DNA from 3 places in the Streptomyces sp. PU-14G genome. Region 2 is predicted to be linked to each of the others. Evidence: riboswitches for the same ligand, from Rfam matches in the RefSeq annotation. Region 2 holds a riboswitch; each other region holds the start of a gene.

Region 1 (5,468 bases), on a different contig from region 2:
CGGCGGCGCTGTTGGCTATCTGGCTGCGGAAGCTGGGCGCCCCGCTCGCGTCGTACTTGACGGTGACCTGCTGGAAGCCGGGCTTCTCCCCCTGCTTCTTGAGGGCCTCCTTGACGATGAACTTGAAGAACTCCTGGTTCTGGCGGTCGCTCTCCCCGGTGTAGCCCTGCGTGCTGCCCGCTTCGGTGTGCGAGGTGGCGGCGACCGGGGCGTGGGAGTCGGTGGTACCGGCGTCGGCGGCGGTTGCGGGGACGGCGCCGAGGCCGAGGGCGACGGTCGTGCCGAGACCGAGCGCCGCGGACAGAACAGAAGTGCGGTATCTCATGGGGGGTCTCCTCGAGGTCCGAGGAACCGGCGCCGCTCGGACGTGGCGTGGGGGGCGCCGCCGGTCCCTGGGGTCGGATTCTGGGGACGGATTCTCGCTGCGGGAGAGTCTGTTCGAGCGGACGGCGTTCCGGAATGATGCCAGGTGGCGATAGGGCGGGGTTATCACCTCGCGCGCCGGACACCCCGTCTTCCCGGCGGGACCGGGGCGGGCGGCCGGTGTTCGTTCACCGCGCCGTGGCCGCCGCTTCGCGGCCCCGTCGCCGTCTGGTACGACCACTGACACCGCCGCTATGCTCCCAGGCGTGGAGCTCGAAGTGAGGCATCTTCGTGCACTGTGCGCGATAGCCGACACCGGCAGCGTGCACAAGGCGGCCCGCCAACTCGGCATGACCCAGCCGTCGTTGACAACCCAGCTGCGCCGCATCGAGCAGGCAGTCGGCGGTCAGCTCTTCACCCGGCAGCGCACCGGCAGCAAGCCCACCCCGCTCGGCCGCACCGTCCTCACCCGCGCCCGGCCGATCGTCGCGCAGATGACGGAACTGGTCCGCGAGGCCAAGGACGCCGCGGGCCTCGGCCCCGGCGGGCCCGGGGCGCGGCTGCGGCTCGGCAGCACCGGCAGCAGGGCCGTCCCCGGCTGGCTGCGGCGCCTCCACGAGAGGCTTCCCGAGCGCGACATCACCTTCCAGACCGACGTCTCCGCCAACACCCTGCTGCGCATGGTGGCGGGGAACCAGCTCGACGCCGCCTTCGTGCACGAGGTTGAGGGCTCGCCGCTGCGGGTGCCCGACGGCGTCGAACTCCGCGTCCTGGTACGCCGCGAGCCCCAGTTCGTGGCCGTCCCCGAGCCCCACCCGGCGGCCCGCGCCGGACGAGCCGTCGCACTCGTCGAACTGGCGGACCAGAAATGGATGGTCGACCCGTCCGTCGACGGGGACTGGGACGGGCTGCGGCGGGTGTTCGCGGACGCGGGCGTCGACCCGCGGATCGTGTACGGCGACTACCTGTCCGCCGGCGACCTGGTGGCGGCGGGCGAGGTCGTCACGCCCTGCCAGCCCACCTCTCAGCCGCGGCCCGGCATGTCCATCGTCCCCCTGGAGGGGGACCCGCTCGGGGTGCGGCTCGTCGTCGGCTTCCGCCGCGGGACGGGGCTCGGCGAGGAGGGCGACGCCGTCTTCGCCGCCCTGCGGGCCTCCTACGAGGCGGTCGCCTGGTCGAGCCCCGCCTACGCCCGCTGGCTGACCACTCCAGACTCCGTTCGGGGGGACCTCCACCCAGACCCCCGGTCCTCAATCGCCGGACAGGCTGATTTCAGCCTGTCCGGCGATTGAGGACGAGCGAAGCGATTCCGGGGGGTGTGGGGGGCGGAGCCCCCCGGATAGAGAGCACCCCTCGGGGGTGGGCGGCCCCACTAGAAAGGGCAGGTCATGGGGGGCCACCCCCCAGGTGCGGGGGTATCAGCGCATGAGGGGCCCACCCCAGGGGCTGGGGTATCAGCGGAAGGCGGGCCGCTCAGGGTCAAAGTCGGCCAAGCCCTCCGCAGGAGAGGACGCCGAGGCATACCACCGCCGAGGAATCCGCCCGGCCCGAAACGCGAGCCGCCCCGCCTCGACAGCACACCGCATGCCCGCCGCCATGAGAGCGGGCTCCTGGGCCCGCGTCACCGCGGAGGCCAGCATCACGGCGGAGCAGCCGAGTTCCATGGCGAGGGCGACGTCGGAGGCGGTGCCGGCCCCGGCGTCCAGGATGACGGGGATCGTGGCCCGTTCGGTGATGAGGTGGAAGTTGTGGGGGTTGCGGATGCCGAGTCCGGACCCGATGGGGGAGCCGAGCGGCATGATCGCGGCGCAGCCGACGTCCTCGAGTTTGCGGGCGAGGACGGGGTCGTCGTTGGTGTAGGGCAGCACGGTGAAGCCGTCGTCGACCAGGGTCTCGGCGGCGTCGAGGAGTTCGACGGGGTCGGGCAGCAGGGTGCGTTCGTCGGCGATGACCTCGAGCTTGACCCAGTCGGTGCCCAGCGCTTCGCGCGCGAGCCGCGCGGTGAGCACGGCTTCTCCCGCCGTGTAGCAGCCCGCGGTGTTGGGCAGGACGCGGATGCCGTGCCGTTCGAGTACGGACAGTACGGAGCCGCTGACGGACGGGTCGAGGCGCCGCATGGCGACGGTGGTCAGTTCGGTGCCCGAGGCGAGCAGGGATTTCTCCAGCACGTCCAGGCTGGGGGCGCCGCCGGTGCCCATGATCAGGCGGGAGTTGAGGGTGGTGTCGCCTATGGTCAGCGGATCGTCGGCCATGGTGGTGCTCAGCCTCCCTGGACTGCGGTGAGTACTTCGACGCGGTCGCCCTCGCCGAGCGCGGTGGTGGCCCAGCTGCCGCGGGGGACGACGTCCTCGTTGAGCGCGGCGGCCACCCCTGAGGGTGCGGCGGTGAGGGCGGTCACGAGCTGGTCGAGGGTGGTCCCCTCCGTCAGCCGGCGGGGTTCGCCGTTGACGGAGACGGTGACCTGCGCGGTGGTGGAGGTCATGCGGTCTGCTCCTGCGGCTCGGGGGCGGGGGACGTGGCGAAGCGGTCCGGGGTGAACGCCCGGGCGAGGGGCGGCAGCTCGCCGTCGGCCAGCAGCTCGGCCAGCACGTCGCCGGTGAGCGGGGTGAGCAGCACGCCGTTGCGGTGGTGTCCGGTGGCCAGGTGGAGCCCGGGCAGGGCGGTGGGGCCGAGCAGGGGCGCGTTGTCGGGGGAGCTGGGGCGCAGGCCCGCGACGGTTTCGGCCAGTGGCAGTTCGGTGACGCCGGGCACGAGTTCGTGCGCGTCCCGCAGCAGTTCGTAGACGCCGCCCGCGGTGACGGTGGTGTCCCAGCCCAGTTCCTCGCTGGTGGCGCCGACGACCAGTTCGCCGTTCTCGCGCGGCACCAGGTAGAGCGCCCCGCCGCGGACGACGGCGCGGACGGTCCGGGAGAGGAACGGCCCGCGGGCGCCACCGGACGCCGGCATCCGCAGCCGCAGCACCTGGCCCTTGACGGGGCGGACCGGCACCGGCACGTGGGCGGGCACGCCGTCGAGCGTGCCGCTGCGCGAGCCGAGCGCGAGGACGGTCTGGCCAGCGGACACCTCGCCGCCGTCGGCGGTGGCGGCGCCCACGGCCCGGCCGCCGGCGACCAGGAGCCGCCTCGCCGTGGTCCGCCGGAAGGCGACTCCCGCGTGTGCGCAGGCCCGCAGCAGGGCCGCGGCCAGGCGGCGCGGGTCGATCTGGTGGTCGCCGTCGACGCGGACCCCGCCGCGTACGGACGGCGCCAGCATCGGCTCCAGGCGGCGGCATTCGCGCCCGGTCAGCCACTCGGAGCGCAGGCCGCACCGCTGTTGCAGCGCGTGCAGCTCGCTCAGGTGGGCGCGGTCGTCGGCGTCGAGCGCGACGGCGAGGGTGCCGCAGGCGCGGTGGCCGACGTCGAGTCCTGACGCCTCTTCCAGCTCGGCGACGAAGCCGGGGTAGCGGGCGGCGGAGGCGAGGTTGAGGTCGAGGAGTGTCTCCTCGCCGTAGTGCAGTTCGGTGACGGCCGCGAGCATGCCGGCCGCGACCTGTGCCGCGCCGCCGCCGGGCTCGGGGTCGACGACGGTGACGCGTAGCCCGCGCCGGGCGGCGCGCCAGGCGGTGACCAGGCCGATGAGGCCGCCGCCGAGGACGAGGACGTCGGGGTGGCCCGAGTGCGTGTCGCGCATGGGGATGCCGCTGCTCCCTTCGCCGGAATGACCCGGATCAGGTTCGGACGGTCGGAGGCCGTCTCAGCCTCCCTCTCAGCCCGGTGCGTCCGGGCTCCCGCGTGTGCTGGGTGTACGGGGGCCAGCCTACTGCGGTGCTCAGCCCCGGGGTAAGGGCCTCGGCCGGTGGTCGTAGCCGATCCCGGTCGGCCGTCCGAGGGCGGGCGGGCCCCACCGGCATACAGTGAGCGCGTGAGTGGGAGCGGAGAGCAGCAGCGGGTCGTGATCGTGGGTGCCGGCATGGCGGGGGTGCAGACCGCCGTGCAGCTGCGGGAGCAGGGCTGGCCGGGGTCGGTGCGGCTGATCGGCGCCGAGCCGCACGCCCCCTACGACCGGCCGCCGCTGTCGAAGGCCGTGCTGCTGGGCACCGGCGAGGAGACCGAGGCGCCGCTCTTCGACATCGACTTCGCCGGTCTGGACATCGAGCTGGAGCTGGGCCGCGCCGTCACGGGGCTGCGTGCGGACGAGCGGCTGCTGGTCACCGACGCGGGACCCGTGCACTACGACCGCCTGGTCGTGGCGACCGGCGCGGAGCCGGTGGCGCTGCCCGGCAGCGAGGGTGTGCCGGGGGTGCACCTGCTGCGCACCCTGGACGATGCCAGGCGGCTGCGTCCGGTGCTGGCCGAGCGCGCCCGTGTCGTCGTGGTGGGGGCGGGCTGGATCGGTGCGGAGTTCGCGACGGCGGCGCGTGAGCGCGACTGCGAGGTGACGGTGGTCGAGGCCGCCGGCACGCCGCTGCCCGGCGCCCTGCCCGCGCTGGTCTCGGAGCCGATGCGGGCCTGGTACGCGCAGGCCGGGGTGGAGCTGCGTACCGGTGTGGCCGTCTCGGGCGTCGAGCGGGGTGCGGTGCTGCTGGCCGACGGGGACAGGCTGGCGGCCGGCGCGGTCGTCGTCGGCATCGGCGCCCGCCCGGCCACCGGATGGCTGCGCGACTCCGGTGTCGAGCTGGGCCCCGACGGTGCGGTGCGCGCCGACTCCCGGCTGCGCGCTTCCCTGGCCGGGGTGTACGCGGTGGGGGACTGCGCCTCCTTCCCGTCGGCCCGCTACGGCGAGCGGCTGCTGGTCCACCACTGGGACAACGCGCTCCAGGGGCCGCGTACGGTGGCCGCGAACCTGCTGGCCGAGGGGCATGCCGACGGCGCGGCCGACAGCGTCGACTACGACCCGGTGCCGTATTTCTGGTCCGAGCAGTTCGGCCGCTTCGTGCAGTACGCGGGGCACCACGGCGAGGGCGACGAGCTGGTGTGGCGCGGTGATCCGGGCGGTGCCGCCTGGAGCGTGTGCTGGCTGCGCGGTGAGCGGCTGGCCGCGCTGCTGGCGGTCGGCCGTCCGCGCGATCTCGCGCAGGGCCGCAAGCTGATCCAGCAGGGCGCGGCCGTGGACCCGGTGCTGGTCGG
Region 2 (4,547 bases):
GCGGATCTCCTGGGAGATCTTCATGGAGCAGAACTTGGGGCCGCACATGGAGCAGAAGTGTGCGGTCTTGGCGGGTTCGGCGGGGAGGGTCTCGTCGTGGAAGGAGCGGGCGGTGTCGGGGTCGAGGGCCAGGTTGAACTGGTCTTCCCAGCGGAACTCGAAGCGGGCGTCGGACAGGGCGTCGTCCCAGTCCTGGGCGCCGGGGTGGCCCTTGGCGAGGTCCGCGGCGTGGGCGGCGATCTTGTAGGTGATCACGCCGGTCTTGACGTCGTCCTTGTCGGGCAGTCCGAGGTGTTCCTTGGGGGTGACGTAGCAGAGCATCGCGGTGCCCCACCAGCCGATCATCGCGGCGCCGATGCCGCTGGTGATGTGGTCGTAGGCGGGTGCGATGTCCGTGGTGAGGGGCCCCAGGGTGTAGAAGGGGGCCTCTTCGCAGACCTCCTGCTGCCGGTCGACGTTCTCCTTGATCTTGTGCATCGGGACGTGTCCCGGGCCTTCGATCATGGTCTGCACGTCGTGCGCCTTGGCGATGCGGTTGAGCTCGCCGAGGGTGTCCAACTCGGCCATCTGTGCGGTGTCGTTGGCGTCGGCGATCGATCCGGGGCGCAGCCCGTCGCCGAGCGAGAACGTCACGTCGTAGGCGCGCAGGATCTCGCACAGCTCGCTGAAGTGCTCGTACAGGAAGCTCTCCCTGTGGTGGGCGAGGCACCAGGCGGCCATGATGGAGCCGCCGCGCGAGACGATGCCGGTCTTGCGGCGCGCTGTCAGCGGCACGTACCGCAGCAGCACGCCGGCGTGGACCGTCATGTAGTCGACGCCCTGTTCGCACTGTTCGAGGACGGTGTCCTTGTACACGTCCCAGGACAGCTCCTCGGCCTTGCCGTCCACCTTCTCCAGCGCCTGGTAGAGCGGCACGGTGCCGATGGGGACGGGGGAGTTGCGCAGCACCCATTCCCGGGTGGTGTGGATGTTGCGTCCCGTGGACAGGTCCATGACGGTGTCGGTGCCCCAGCGGGTCGCCCACGTCATCTTCTCGACCTCTTCCTCGATGGAGGAGGTGACGGCCGAGTTGCCGATGTTGGCGTTGACCTTCACCAGGAAGTTCTTCCCGATGATCATCGGCTCGGTCTCGGGGTGGTTGACGTTGGCCGGGAGGACGGCCCGGCCGCCCGCGATCTCGTCCCTGACGAACTCGGGCGTCAGGTTCTCGCGGAGTGCGACGTACTCCATCTCCGGTGTGATCTCGCCCCGCTTGGCGTACGCGAGCTGGGTGACGGCGGCGCCGTCGCGGCCCCGGCGCGGCTGGCGTGGGCGGCCGGGGAAGACGGCGTCCAGGCCGGCCAGGTCACTCGATCCGCTCCGGAGCAGTCCGCCGCGCGGGCTGGTGTGCTTGAGTCCGTCGTCCTCGGGCCGCAGTGCGCGGCCCGCGTACTCCTCGGTGTCCCCCCTCTGGATGATCCAGTTCTCGCGCAGCGGTGCGAGACCGCGGCGCACGTCGGTGTCGATGGCGGGGTCGGTGTACGGCCCGGAGGTGTCGTAGAGCGTCACGTCCTTGCCGTTGGTGAGATGCACGCGTCGGACGGGCACCCGGATGTCCGGGCGCGGTCCTTGCAGATATCCCTTGTGCGAGCCGATGGCGCGCTGCGCGGGCTCGGTGGCGTCCGAGGTGTTCTCGGGGCGCGCGTGTGCATCCTGCGTGGTCATGAGACCCACTCCCTACGCCGGCATTACCCGGTAACAGGTTCGGCGGTCGGCGCAGCGGCTTCCGTGGTTTATCACGGAGGTCAGCGCCCTCTCAGCCCCGTGCTCGGAGCTCCCGCGATGTGCAAAGGCGTCTCTACGCTAACGGCACACCGCCCGTACTGAACACCCCGCATGGCCGTTCTTGCGATGATCGGTCGGTGACCCACTCGCACTCGCCGGACCAACCGACGCCCCACCGCGGCCCCGCGCCCGGCTCCGCCCACCCTCCCGAGCCGGGCCGGCCCCCTGTGCAGGGGGAGGTTCACGGACCCGCACCCGCGCAGGGAGAGGGCTACGGCTACGCACCCGTGCAGGGAGAGGGCTACGGCTACGCGCCCGCGCAGCAGGCGCACGGTCAAGGCCACGTGCACGGTCAAGTCCCCGCGTACGGCCAAGACCACGGTCACGCCCACGGGCACGGGCACGCTCATGGGCAAAGCCACACCCACGGGCACGCCCAAGGAAACGGGCACGGCCACGCCCATGGCCACGGGCACGGGCACGGGCACGGGCACGGGCCGGCGGCGCCCGTCTCCCGTCATTTGCGGAAGGTGATCGCCGCCGTGCTCGTGCCGTTCGCGGTGGCGGTGCTGGCAGGGCTGGTGGTGCTGTGGCCCGGCGGGGCGCCAGGGCACCCGCACGATCACTCGGGTGTCGGCTTCGACCGGCCGACGTTCGGTGCGAAGGTGACCAAGCTGGTCGAGGTCGACTGCGGTGACGTCAACGTCCGCCAGCCACCGCCTGCTTCGGGTGGCGGCTCGGCCGGGCAGTCGGCGGGCGGCGCGCAGGGCCAGGGCGGGGGAGCGCACGGCCCGTGCCGCAAGGCGACGGTGGAGGTCACCGAGGGCAAGGACGCGGGCCGCACCTTCACGGAGGTCGTCACTCCGGATGCCACCCGCACCTACGAGGTCGGCCAGAAGGTCGTGGTCGGGTACTCCGAGAAGGCGCCGCGCAAGCTGCAGTACAGCGTCGTCGACACCAATCGCGATGTGCCCATGGTGCTGCTCGCCGTCGTGTTCGCGCTCGTGGTGGTGCTGGTGGGGCGGTTGCGCGGGGTGTTGGCACTGGTCGGGCTGGTCATCAGCTTCGCGGTGCTGACGCTGTTCATCCTGCCGGCGATACTCCAGGGGTCGAATCCGCTGGTGGTGGCGGTGATCGGGGGCAGCGCCATCATGCTGGCCACGCTGTACCTGTGCCACGGGCTGTCGGCCCGCACCTCGGTGGCGGTGCTGGGGACGCTGGTGTCGCTGCTGCTGATCGGAGTGCTGGGGTCGCTGTTCATCGACTGGGCCCAGCTGACCGGCAACACCGACGACCAGACGGGGCTGGTGCACGGGCTGTATCCCGGCATCGAGATCCAGGGGCTGCTGCTGGCCGGGGTGCTGATCGGCTCGCTCGGCGTGCTGGACGACGTGACGGTCACCCAGACGTCGGCCGTGTGGGAGCTGCGGGAGGCGGATCCGGGGGCGAGCTGGCTCAAGATCTACCGCTCCGCCATGCGCATCGGGCGGGATCACATCGCGTCCGTCGTCAACACGCTGGTGCTGGCGTACGCGGGTGCCGCGCTGCCGCTGCTGCTGCTGTTCTCCATCGCGCGCAGTGACGTGACGATGGTCGCCACGAGCGAGGTGGTCGCCGAGGAGATCGTCCGCACCCTGGTCGGCTCCATCGGTCTTGTCGCCTCGGTGCCGGTGACGACGCTGCTGGCGGCTCTGGTCGTCTCCGCCGACCGTTCGCGGGCCGCGTCCTCGTCCATGGCTGCGCCCACGCCCACGCCTGCGCCTGCGGACGGGGACCGGGGCGGAAGCGGAGCGCCGCGCTCCGCGCCGCCTGGGGCGCCGCCCGCCGTACCCGCCCCCGGCCGCCGGGGTGGCCGCCGCCGCAAGCCGAAGTGACACCGCCCCCCGGCGACGAGCACGCGAGACCGGCCGCCGCCGCGACGGCCGCCGCCGCGGGTACGAGAGCCGACGGCCGGCACCGCGGGTACGAGGGCCGTCGGCCGCCGCCGCGGGTACGAGGGCCGTAGGCCGCCTCCGCGGGACGGGGCGCGCCCGTCACCGCGCGGCGGCGCGGGCGGTCACCAGTCGCTGCGCGAGGAGGAGCCCGACGTGAAGCGGCGGACGAGGTAGACGACACCGCCGACCAGGGCGACGAAGACCAGGACCTTGAACAGCAGGCCGACCAGGAAGCCGACCAGGCTGGCGATCAGGCCGCCGAAGACGACGAGCGCGATCACCGGTATGACGATCCACGTGACCCACCAGGGGAGTCCGGCGAGGGTGCCTTTCGCGTCCATGACTGTGTGCTCCGTCTCTGGGTGTGTTCGAAGGCGTCGTGCCCTCTGACGTCGATGCTAGAGGGGTCCGCAAGGCGATGGGGCGGCTCGTGCCCCGGTCCTCCCCTGAACCTGACCCTGAGGTAACCCTGAAACGTCGGCGGCCCGCGGGGTACGGCGGCCCGCCGGGTACAGGAGCCTGCGGATGCGCGGGCGCTCAGTCCTCAGGGGGCGAGAAGACCACGAGAACGCGCAGGTCCTCGGTGATGTGGTGGAACTTGTGCGGCGTCCGCGCCGGTACGTAGACGACGCTGCCCCGCGCCACCTGCGTGGTCTCCTCACCGACGGTGAGGGCACCCCGGCCGCTGACGACGAAGTAGACCTCGTCCTGCTCGTGCGGCTGCTGCGGGTCGACGGTGCCCGCGTCGAGCGCGTAGAGGCCGGCCGACATGTTCCTCTCCCGAAGGAACCTCAGGTACGCGCCGTCGTGCGCGGCCCGCTCCGCGTCCAGGTCCTCCAGCCGGAAAGC
Region 3 (5,468 bases), on a different contig from region 2:
GACCACCAGGGCGATGGCAGTCGCCACCGCGGCGTACGCGAGGGAGTTGCCGATGGCTTCCACGGGAGCGACGACGAAGGTGGCGCTGTCCGTCTGTCCGGCCAGGTCGCGGAAGGAGGTGAGCCCGTATCCGTCCGGCCCGTCGAACGCCCGCTGGACCAGCACGAGCAGCGGCACGACGGTGAGCACGAGGATCACGGCCAGTACGCAGCACAGCACCGTCCACTGGCCGGCCCCCGCCGGGCGCCGTGCGGTGTGTTCCGCAGGCAGGAGGCGGAGCGCCGTCTCCCGCTTTCTCAGTGACCAGGCGTGCACGGCCAGCAGGGCCGCCACGGCGACGAACTGGAGCAGCGTCAGCACCGCGGCGGTCGGCAGGTCCAACAGGGAGGCGGTCTGGCGGTAGATCTCCACCTCCAGCGTGGCGAAGCGCGGCCCGCCGAGCACCTGGATGACGCCGAAGCTGGTGAAGGTGAACAGGAAGACGATGAGGGCCGCGGCACCGACGGACGGCGCCAACGCGGGCAGGGTGACACGCCGCCACGCGGTGAACCGTCCGGCGCCCAGCATCCGTGCCGCCTCCTCCTGGCGCGGGTCCAACTGGGACCAGAAACCGCCGACCGTACGGACGACGACGGCGTAGTTGAGGACCACGTGTGCCAGCAGAATGGCCCACACGCTGGTGTCCAGGCGCAGTCCGAACCACGCGTCAAGGGCCCCTCCGCGCCCGGCGAGCGCGAGGATCGCGGAGCCGATGACGACGGTCGGCAGGACGAACGGCACGGTCACCACCGCGCGCAACAGCCGCTTGCCGGGGAAGTCGAGCCGCGCGAAGACCCAGGCGGCGGGCAGCGCCAGGGCGAGGGTCAAAGCTGTGGAGGCGGCTGCCTGCCACACGGTGAACCACAGCACCTTCAGAGTCCCGGCGTCACCGAGCACCTGCCCGAGCCGCTCCAGGTGCCAGTGGCTGCCGGCACGCAGCCCGCGCCCGACGATCGCGGCGACGGGGTAGCCGAAGAAGACGGCGAAGAACGCCACCGGCACGGCCATCAGCCCGAGCCGCACCCAAGTGCCCCGGTCCCGGGGGCGGCGGGTGCGGCTTCCGGGGGCTATTTCACGGCGAGCGAGGTCCACGTCTTGATCCACCGCTCACGGTTCTTGGTGATCTTTTCGGGGGGAAGAGTGGCCGGATCCTCGATGGTCTGGCCGTACTTGGTGAACAGCTGCGGCAACTCCGCGTCCTCGCGGACCGGGCTGACGAACATCTGCAGCGGCAGGTCCTCCTGGAACCGCTTGCCGAGCAGGAAGTCGAGCAGCTTCTTGCCGCCCTTGGTGTTCTTCGCCCCGGCGAGCAGTCCGGCGTACTCGGTCTGCCCGAAGCACGTCCCCTTCGCGACGCCTGTGGGCGCCTGCGCGGGCGGGTTCTTGTCACCCAGCACCTCGACGGGCGGGCTGGAGGCGTAGGAGACGACGAGAGGCTTGTCGCCCTTGCCCTTGCCGCCGCGTGACCCGGTGAAGCGGTCGTTGTAGGCCTGCTCCCAGCCGTCGACGACCTCCACACCGTTGGCCCGCAGCTTCTTCCAGTAGCCCTGCCAGCCCTTCTCGCCGTACTCGGCGATGCTCGCCAGGACGAAGGCCAGCCCGGGCGAGGAGGTGGCGGCGTCCTCGGTCACCAGGAGGTCCTTGTAGCGGGGCTTGGTCAGGTCGTCCAGGGTGCGCGGGGGTTCGAGTTTCTTGTCCGCGAACCACGCGCGGTCGTAGTTGACGCACACCTCGCCGGTGTCGACGGGGGTGACCCGGTGCTTCTTCCGGTCGGCCTGGAGCCGTTCGGGAACCTTGTCCAGCCCCTTGGCCCGGTACGGCGTGAAGACGCCCCGGTCGAGGGGGCGGGAGAGGAGGGTGTTGTCGACGCCGAAGAAGACGTCTCCCTGCGGGTTGCCCTTGTTGAGGACGGCCTGGTTGACGGCGGCTCCGGCGTCGCCGCCACGGAGCACCTTGACCTTGTAGCCGGTCTTCTTGGTGAAGTCCCGAAGAACGGACTTGGAGACGGCGAAGGAGTCATGCGTGACGAGAGTGACCGTCTTGGAGTCCCCGCCGCCGCCCGAGCCGCCGCAAGCGGTGGCGAGAAGGGCGAGGGTGAGGGCGGCTGTGGTGGCAGCGGCGGCGCGCCGCACGTGCGTGTTCATCAAGGCATCGACTTCCTACCCGGCATGACCCGGGCGAGGTTCGAGGGTCTGCGGCACGTACGGGACGGCCGCACTCTCAGCGCTGTGAGCGCTCCCCTGTCGGCTGTTCGGTTGTGTGCGGATACCGGCCGGTCGGTGGCGAGCCGGCATCAGCGGTCGGTCGCAGCCGGTTTCGACTGCGCGGTGGGGTGCCGTTCGGGCACACCCCATCGAACAGTACCAGCCGGGCCCAACTACACGGTCGTCAGCGTTCCGTCGCCGCGAGCTGGCCGCACGCTCCATCGATCTCCTGGCCCCGGGTGTCCCGGACGGTCACCGCCACACCGTGCGAGGCGAGCGTCCGCACGAACTCGGCCTCGTCCTCGGGGCGGGAGGCGGTCCACTTCGAGCCGGGCGTCGGGTTGAGCGGGATGAGGTTGACGTGCACCCGCTTGCCCTTCAGCAGCCGCCCCAGCAGGTCGGCACGCCACGCCTGGTCGTTGATGTCCCTGATCAGGGCGTACTCGATGGAGACCCGGCGCCCGGACTTGGCCGCGTACTCCCAGGCCGCGTCCAGCACCTCCCTGACCTTCCAGCGGGTGTTGACGGGGACGAGGGTGTCGCGCAGCTCGTCGTCGGGGGCGTGCAGCGAGACCGCCAGGCGGCATTTGAAGCCCTCGTCGGCGAAGCGCAGCATGGCCGGAACCAGACCCACGGTGGAGACGGTGATGCCCCGCTGCGAGATTCCCAGCCCGTCCGGCTCCGGGTCGGTCAGCCTGCGGATCGCCCCGATGACCCGCTTGTAGTTCGCCAGCGGTTCGCCCATGCCCATGAAGACGATGTTCGACAACCGCGCCGGACCACCCGGCACCTCGCCGTCCCGCAGCGCACGCATACCGTCGACGATCTGGTGGACGATCTCGGCGGTGGACAGGTTGCGGTCCAGCCCTGCCTGGCCGGTCGCGCAGAACGGGCAGTTCATGCCGCAGCCGGCCTGTGAGCTGATGCACATGGTGACCCGGTCCGGGTAGCGCATCAGCACGGACTCCACCAGCGTTCCGTCGTGCAGCTTCCACAGCGTCTTACGGGTGGCATCGTCGTCACAGCTGATGTGCCGCACCACGCTCATCAGCTCGGGCAGCAGCTCGGCGGCCAGCTTCTCGCGGGCAGCGGCGGGGATGTCCGTCCACTGCTCGGGGCGGTGCTCCAGCCGCGCGAAGTAGTGCTGGGAGAGCTGCTTGGCGCGGAACGGCTTCTCCCCCGCCGCGGCAACGGCGTCCCGCCGCTCGGCGGGGCTGAGGTCGGCGAGGTGCCGCGGCGGCTTCTTGGCTCCGCGCGGCGCGACGAACGTGAGTTCTCCGGGTGCAGGCATAGCTCATCCAGTGTCGCAGACCCGCGACGGTGCTCTCTCAGCCTGCCCCGACGAAGATCACCAGGAGCAGCCAGACAACGGGGGCCGTCGGCAGCAGGGAGTCGAGGCGGTCCATGATGCCGCCGTGCCCCGGCAGCAGAGTGCCCATGTCCTTGATGCCCAGATCACGCTTGATCATCGACTCGCCCAGATCGCCCAGGGTGGCACTGACCGCGACGGCCAGTCCCAGCAGCAGCCCCTGCCACCAGCTGCCGTCGTCGATCAGGAACTGGGTGCACAGTGCCCCCGCCGCCATGGCGAACGACACCGCGCCGATCAGGCCCTCCCTGGTCTTCCCCGGACTGATGCGGGGCGCCAGCTTGTGCCGTCCGAAGCGCCAGCCCACGGCGTAGGCGCCGGTGTCGCTGACGACGGTGAGGATCAGGAACGTCAGCACCCGCCGCGGCCCGTCGTCGGCCGCCAGCATGAGGGCGACGAAGGTGGCGAGGAACGGGACGTAGAAGGCGGCGAAGAGGCCCGCCGTCACGTCTCGCAGGTAGTCGGCAGGCGGCTGGGCCATCCGCCACACGAGCACCGCGAGAGCCGTGAGGGCCATCGCCACCCAGGCCCCCTCCGCGCCCCGCAGGTACCCGGCGATGGTCATGGCGGCCCCGCCCACCGCCAGAGGTACCAGAGGGGCGCTGATGTCCTTGCGCTCCTTGAGCCGCGAGGTCAGCTCCCACAGACCGACGACCACGGCGACGACGATGACACCGAGGAAGACGGGCTTGTAGAAGAAGAGCGAGGCCAGGATGACCACGCCGAGACCGAGGCCGACCCCTATGGCGGCCCGCAGGTCGCGTCCGGCACGCTTCTTGCCCTCCCCCGCGGCCGGCGCCGTGGCCGCACCCTCGGGGGCGTCCGGCTGCTCGTGCGGACGGTTCGGCTGCGCGTGCGGCCGGTCCTGATCGTGGGGCTGCGCGCCGCCCGTGGAGTCGGCGGGGCCGGGTCCTGGTCCCGGGCCTGGGACACCGGGGCGTTCCGGGCGGCTGGAGGGGCCGCCTCTCTCGTCACCGGGGTCCCCCGGGTCGGACACAATGGGCATACGCCGAGTCTGCGACGCATCACCCCCCACGTCGTGCACGGGGACGCTCACGTCGCGCGTGGAGAGGTGACCATCGCCCGGGCGGGGCATCGCCGACGGGGCGGCGGACCCCTGTTCGCCAGGGCCCCGGTACCCCGCTGGTTGCGGCGCTCCCCAGGATGAGTCGTTCACAGATTGCAGCCTTCGACCTCGGACCTTGAGACGGGGACCTCAGACTTCGAGCAGCTCGGCCTCCTTGTGCTTGAGCAGCTCGTCCACCTGTGCGACGTACTTGGCCGTGGTGTCGTCGAGTTCCTTCTCGCCCCTGCGGCCCTCGTCCTCGCCGACCTCGCCGTCCTTGACGGCCTTGTCCATGGTCTCCTTGGCCTTGCGCCGCACGCTGCGAATGGAGATCTTGGCGTCCTCGCCCTTGTTCTTGGCGACCTTGATGTACTCCCGGCGCCGCTCCTCGGTCAGCTCAGGGAACGTCACCCGGATGATGTGGCCGTCGTTCGAGGGGTTGACGCCCAGGTCCGAGTCGCGGATGGCCTGTTCGATGTTGCGCAGCGAGCTCTTGTCGAACGGGGTCACCACCGCCATCCGGGGCTCCGGAACGGAGAACGACGCCAGCTGGTTGATCGGCGTCATCGTGCCGTAGTACTCCGCCACGATCTTGTTGAACATCGCCGGGTGCGCACGGCCGGTGCGGATAGCGGCGAAGTCCTCCTTGGCGACGACGACCGCCTTCTCCATCTTTTCCTCGGCTTCGAGGAGGGTCTCTTCGATCACCACGTGCTCCTGGTTCGATGAATGAGCCTGACTGCTTCATCCGGGGCTGTGAGCTGTCGGCCGCCCCGCGGGCCGCCCCGGC

What was found. Region 2 has a riboswitch for thiamine pyrophosphate ahead of thiC (phosphomethylpyrimidine synthase ThiC). Riboswitches for the same ligand answer to the same signal wherever they lie in the genome.
Positions count from the first base shown of each region.
Region 1: linked by a shared signal. The riboswitch ahead of thiO (glycine oxidase ThiO) and the one ahead of thiC (phosphomethylpyrimidine synthase ThiC) in region 2 are both predicted to bind thiamine pyrophosphate.
Region 3: linked by a shared signal. The riboswitch ahead of AB8Z75_RS11110 (thiamine ABC transporter substrate binding subunit) and the one ahead of thiC (phosphomethylpyrimidine synthase ThiC) in region 2 are both predicted to bind thiamine pyrophosphate.

Region 1 covers NZ_JASKYT010000186.1:9,907-15,374, reverse strand. Annotated here, with positions in the region: gene snpA (snapalysin) at 1-325, opposite strand, end outside; gene AB8Z75_RS21065 (LysR substrate-binding domain-containing protein) at 618-1,655, shown strand; gene AB8Z75_RS21060 (thiazole synthase) at 1,818-2,615, opposite strand; gene thiS (sulfur carrier protein ThiS) at 2,624-2,845, opposite strand; gene thiO (glycine oxidase ThiO) at 2,842-4,032, opposite strand; TPP riboswitch at 4,029-4,143, opposite strand; gene AB8Z75_RS21045 (NAD(P)/FAD-dependent oxidoreductase) at 4,312-5,468, shown strand, end outside.
Region 2 covers NZ_JASKYT010000335.1:210-4,756, forward strand. Annotated here, with positions in the region: gene thiC (phosphomethylpyrimidine synthase ThiC) at 1-1,704, opposite strand, end outside; TPP riboswitch at 1,697-1,830, opposite strand; gene AB8Z75_RS27860 (YibE/F family protein) at 2,109-3,638, shown strand; gene AB8Z75_RS27865 (DUF5326 family protein) at 3,821-4,039, opposite strand; gene AB8Z75_RS27870 (cupin domain-containing protein) at 4,236-4,547, opposite strand, start outside.
Region 3 covers NZ_JASKYT010000067.1:3,618-9,085, reverse strand. Annotated here, with positions in the region: gene AB8Z75_RS11115 (ABC transporter permease) at 1-1,047, opposite strand, end outside; gene AB8Z75_RS11110 (thiamine ABC transporter substrate binding subunit) at 1,107-2,183, opposite strand; TPP riboswitch at 2,179-2,291, opposite strand; gene rlmN (23S rRNA (adenine(2503)-C(2))-methyltransferase RlmN) at 2,428-3,534, opposite strand; gene AB8Z75_RS11100 (phosphatidate cytidylyltransferase) at 3,572-4,789, opposite strand; gene frr (ribosome recycling factor) at 4,829-5,386, opposite strand.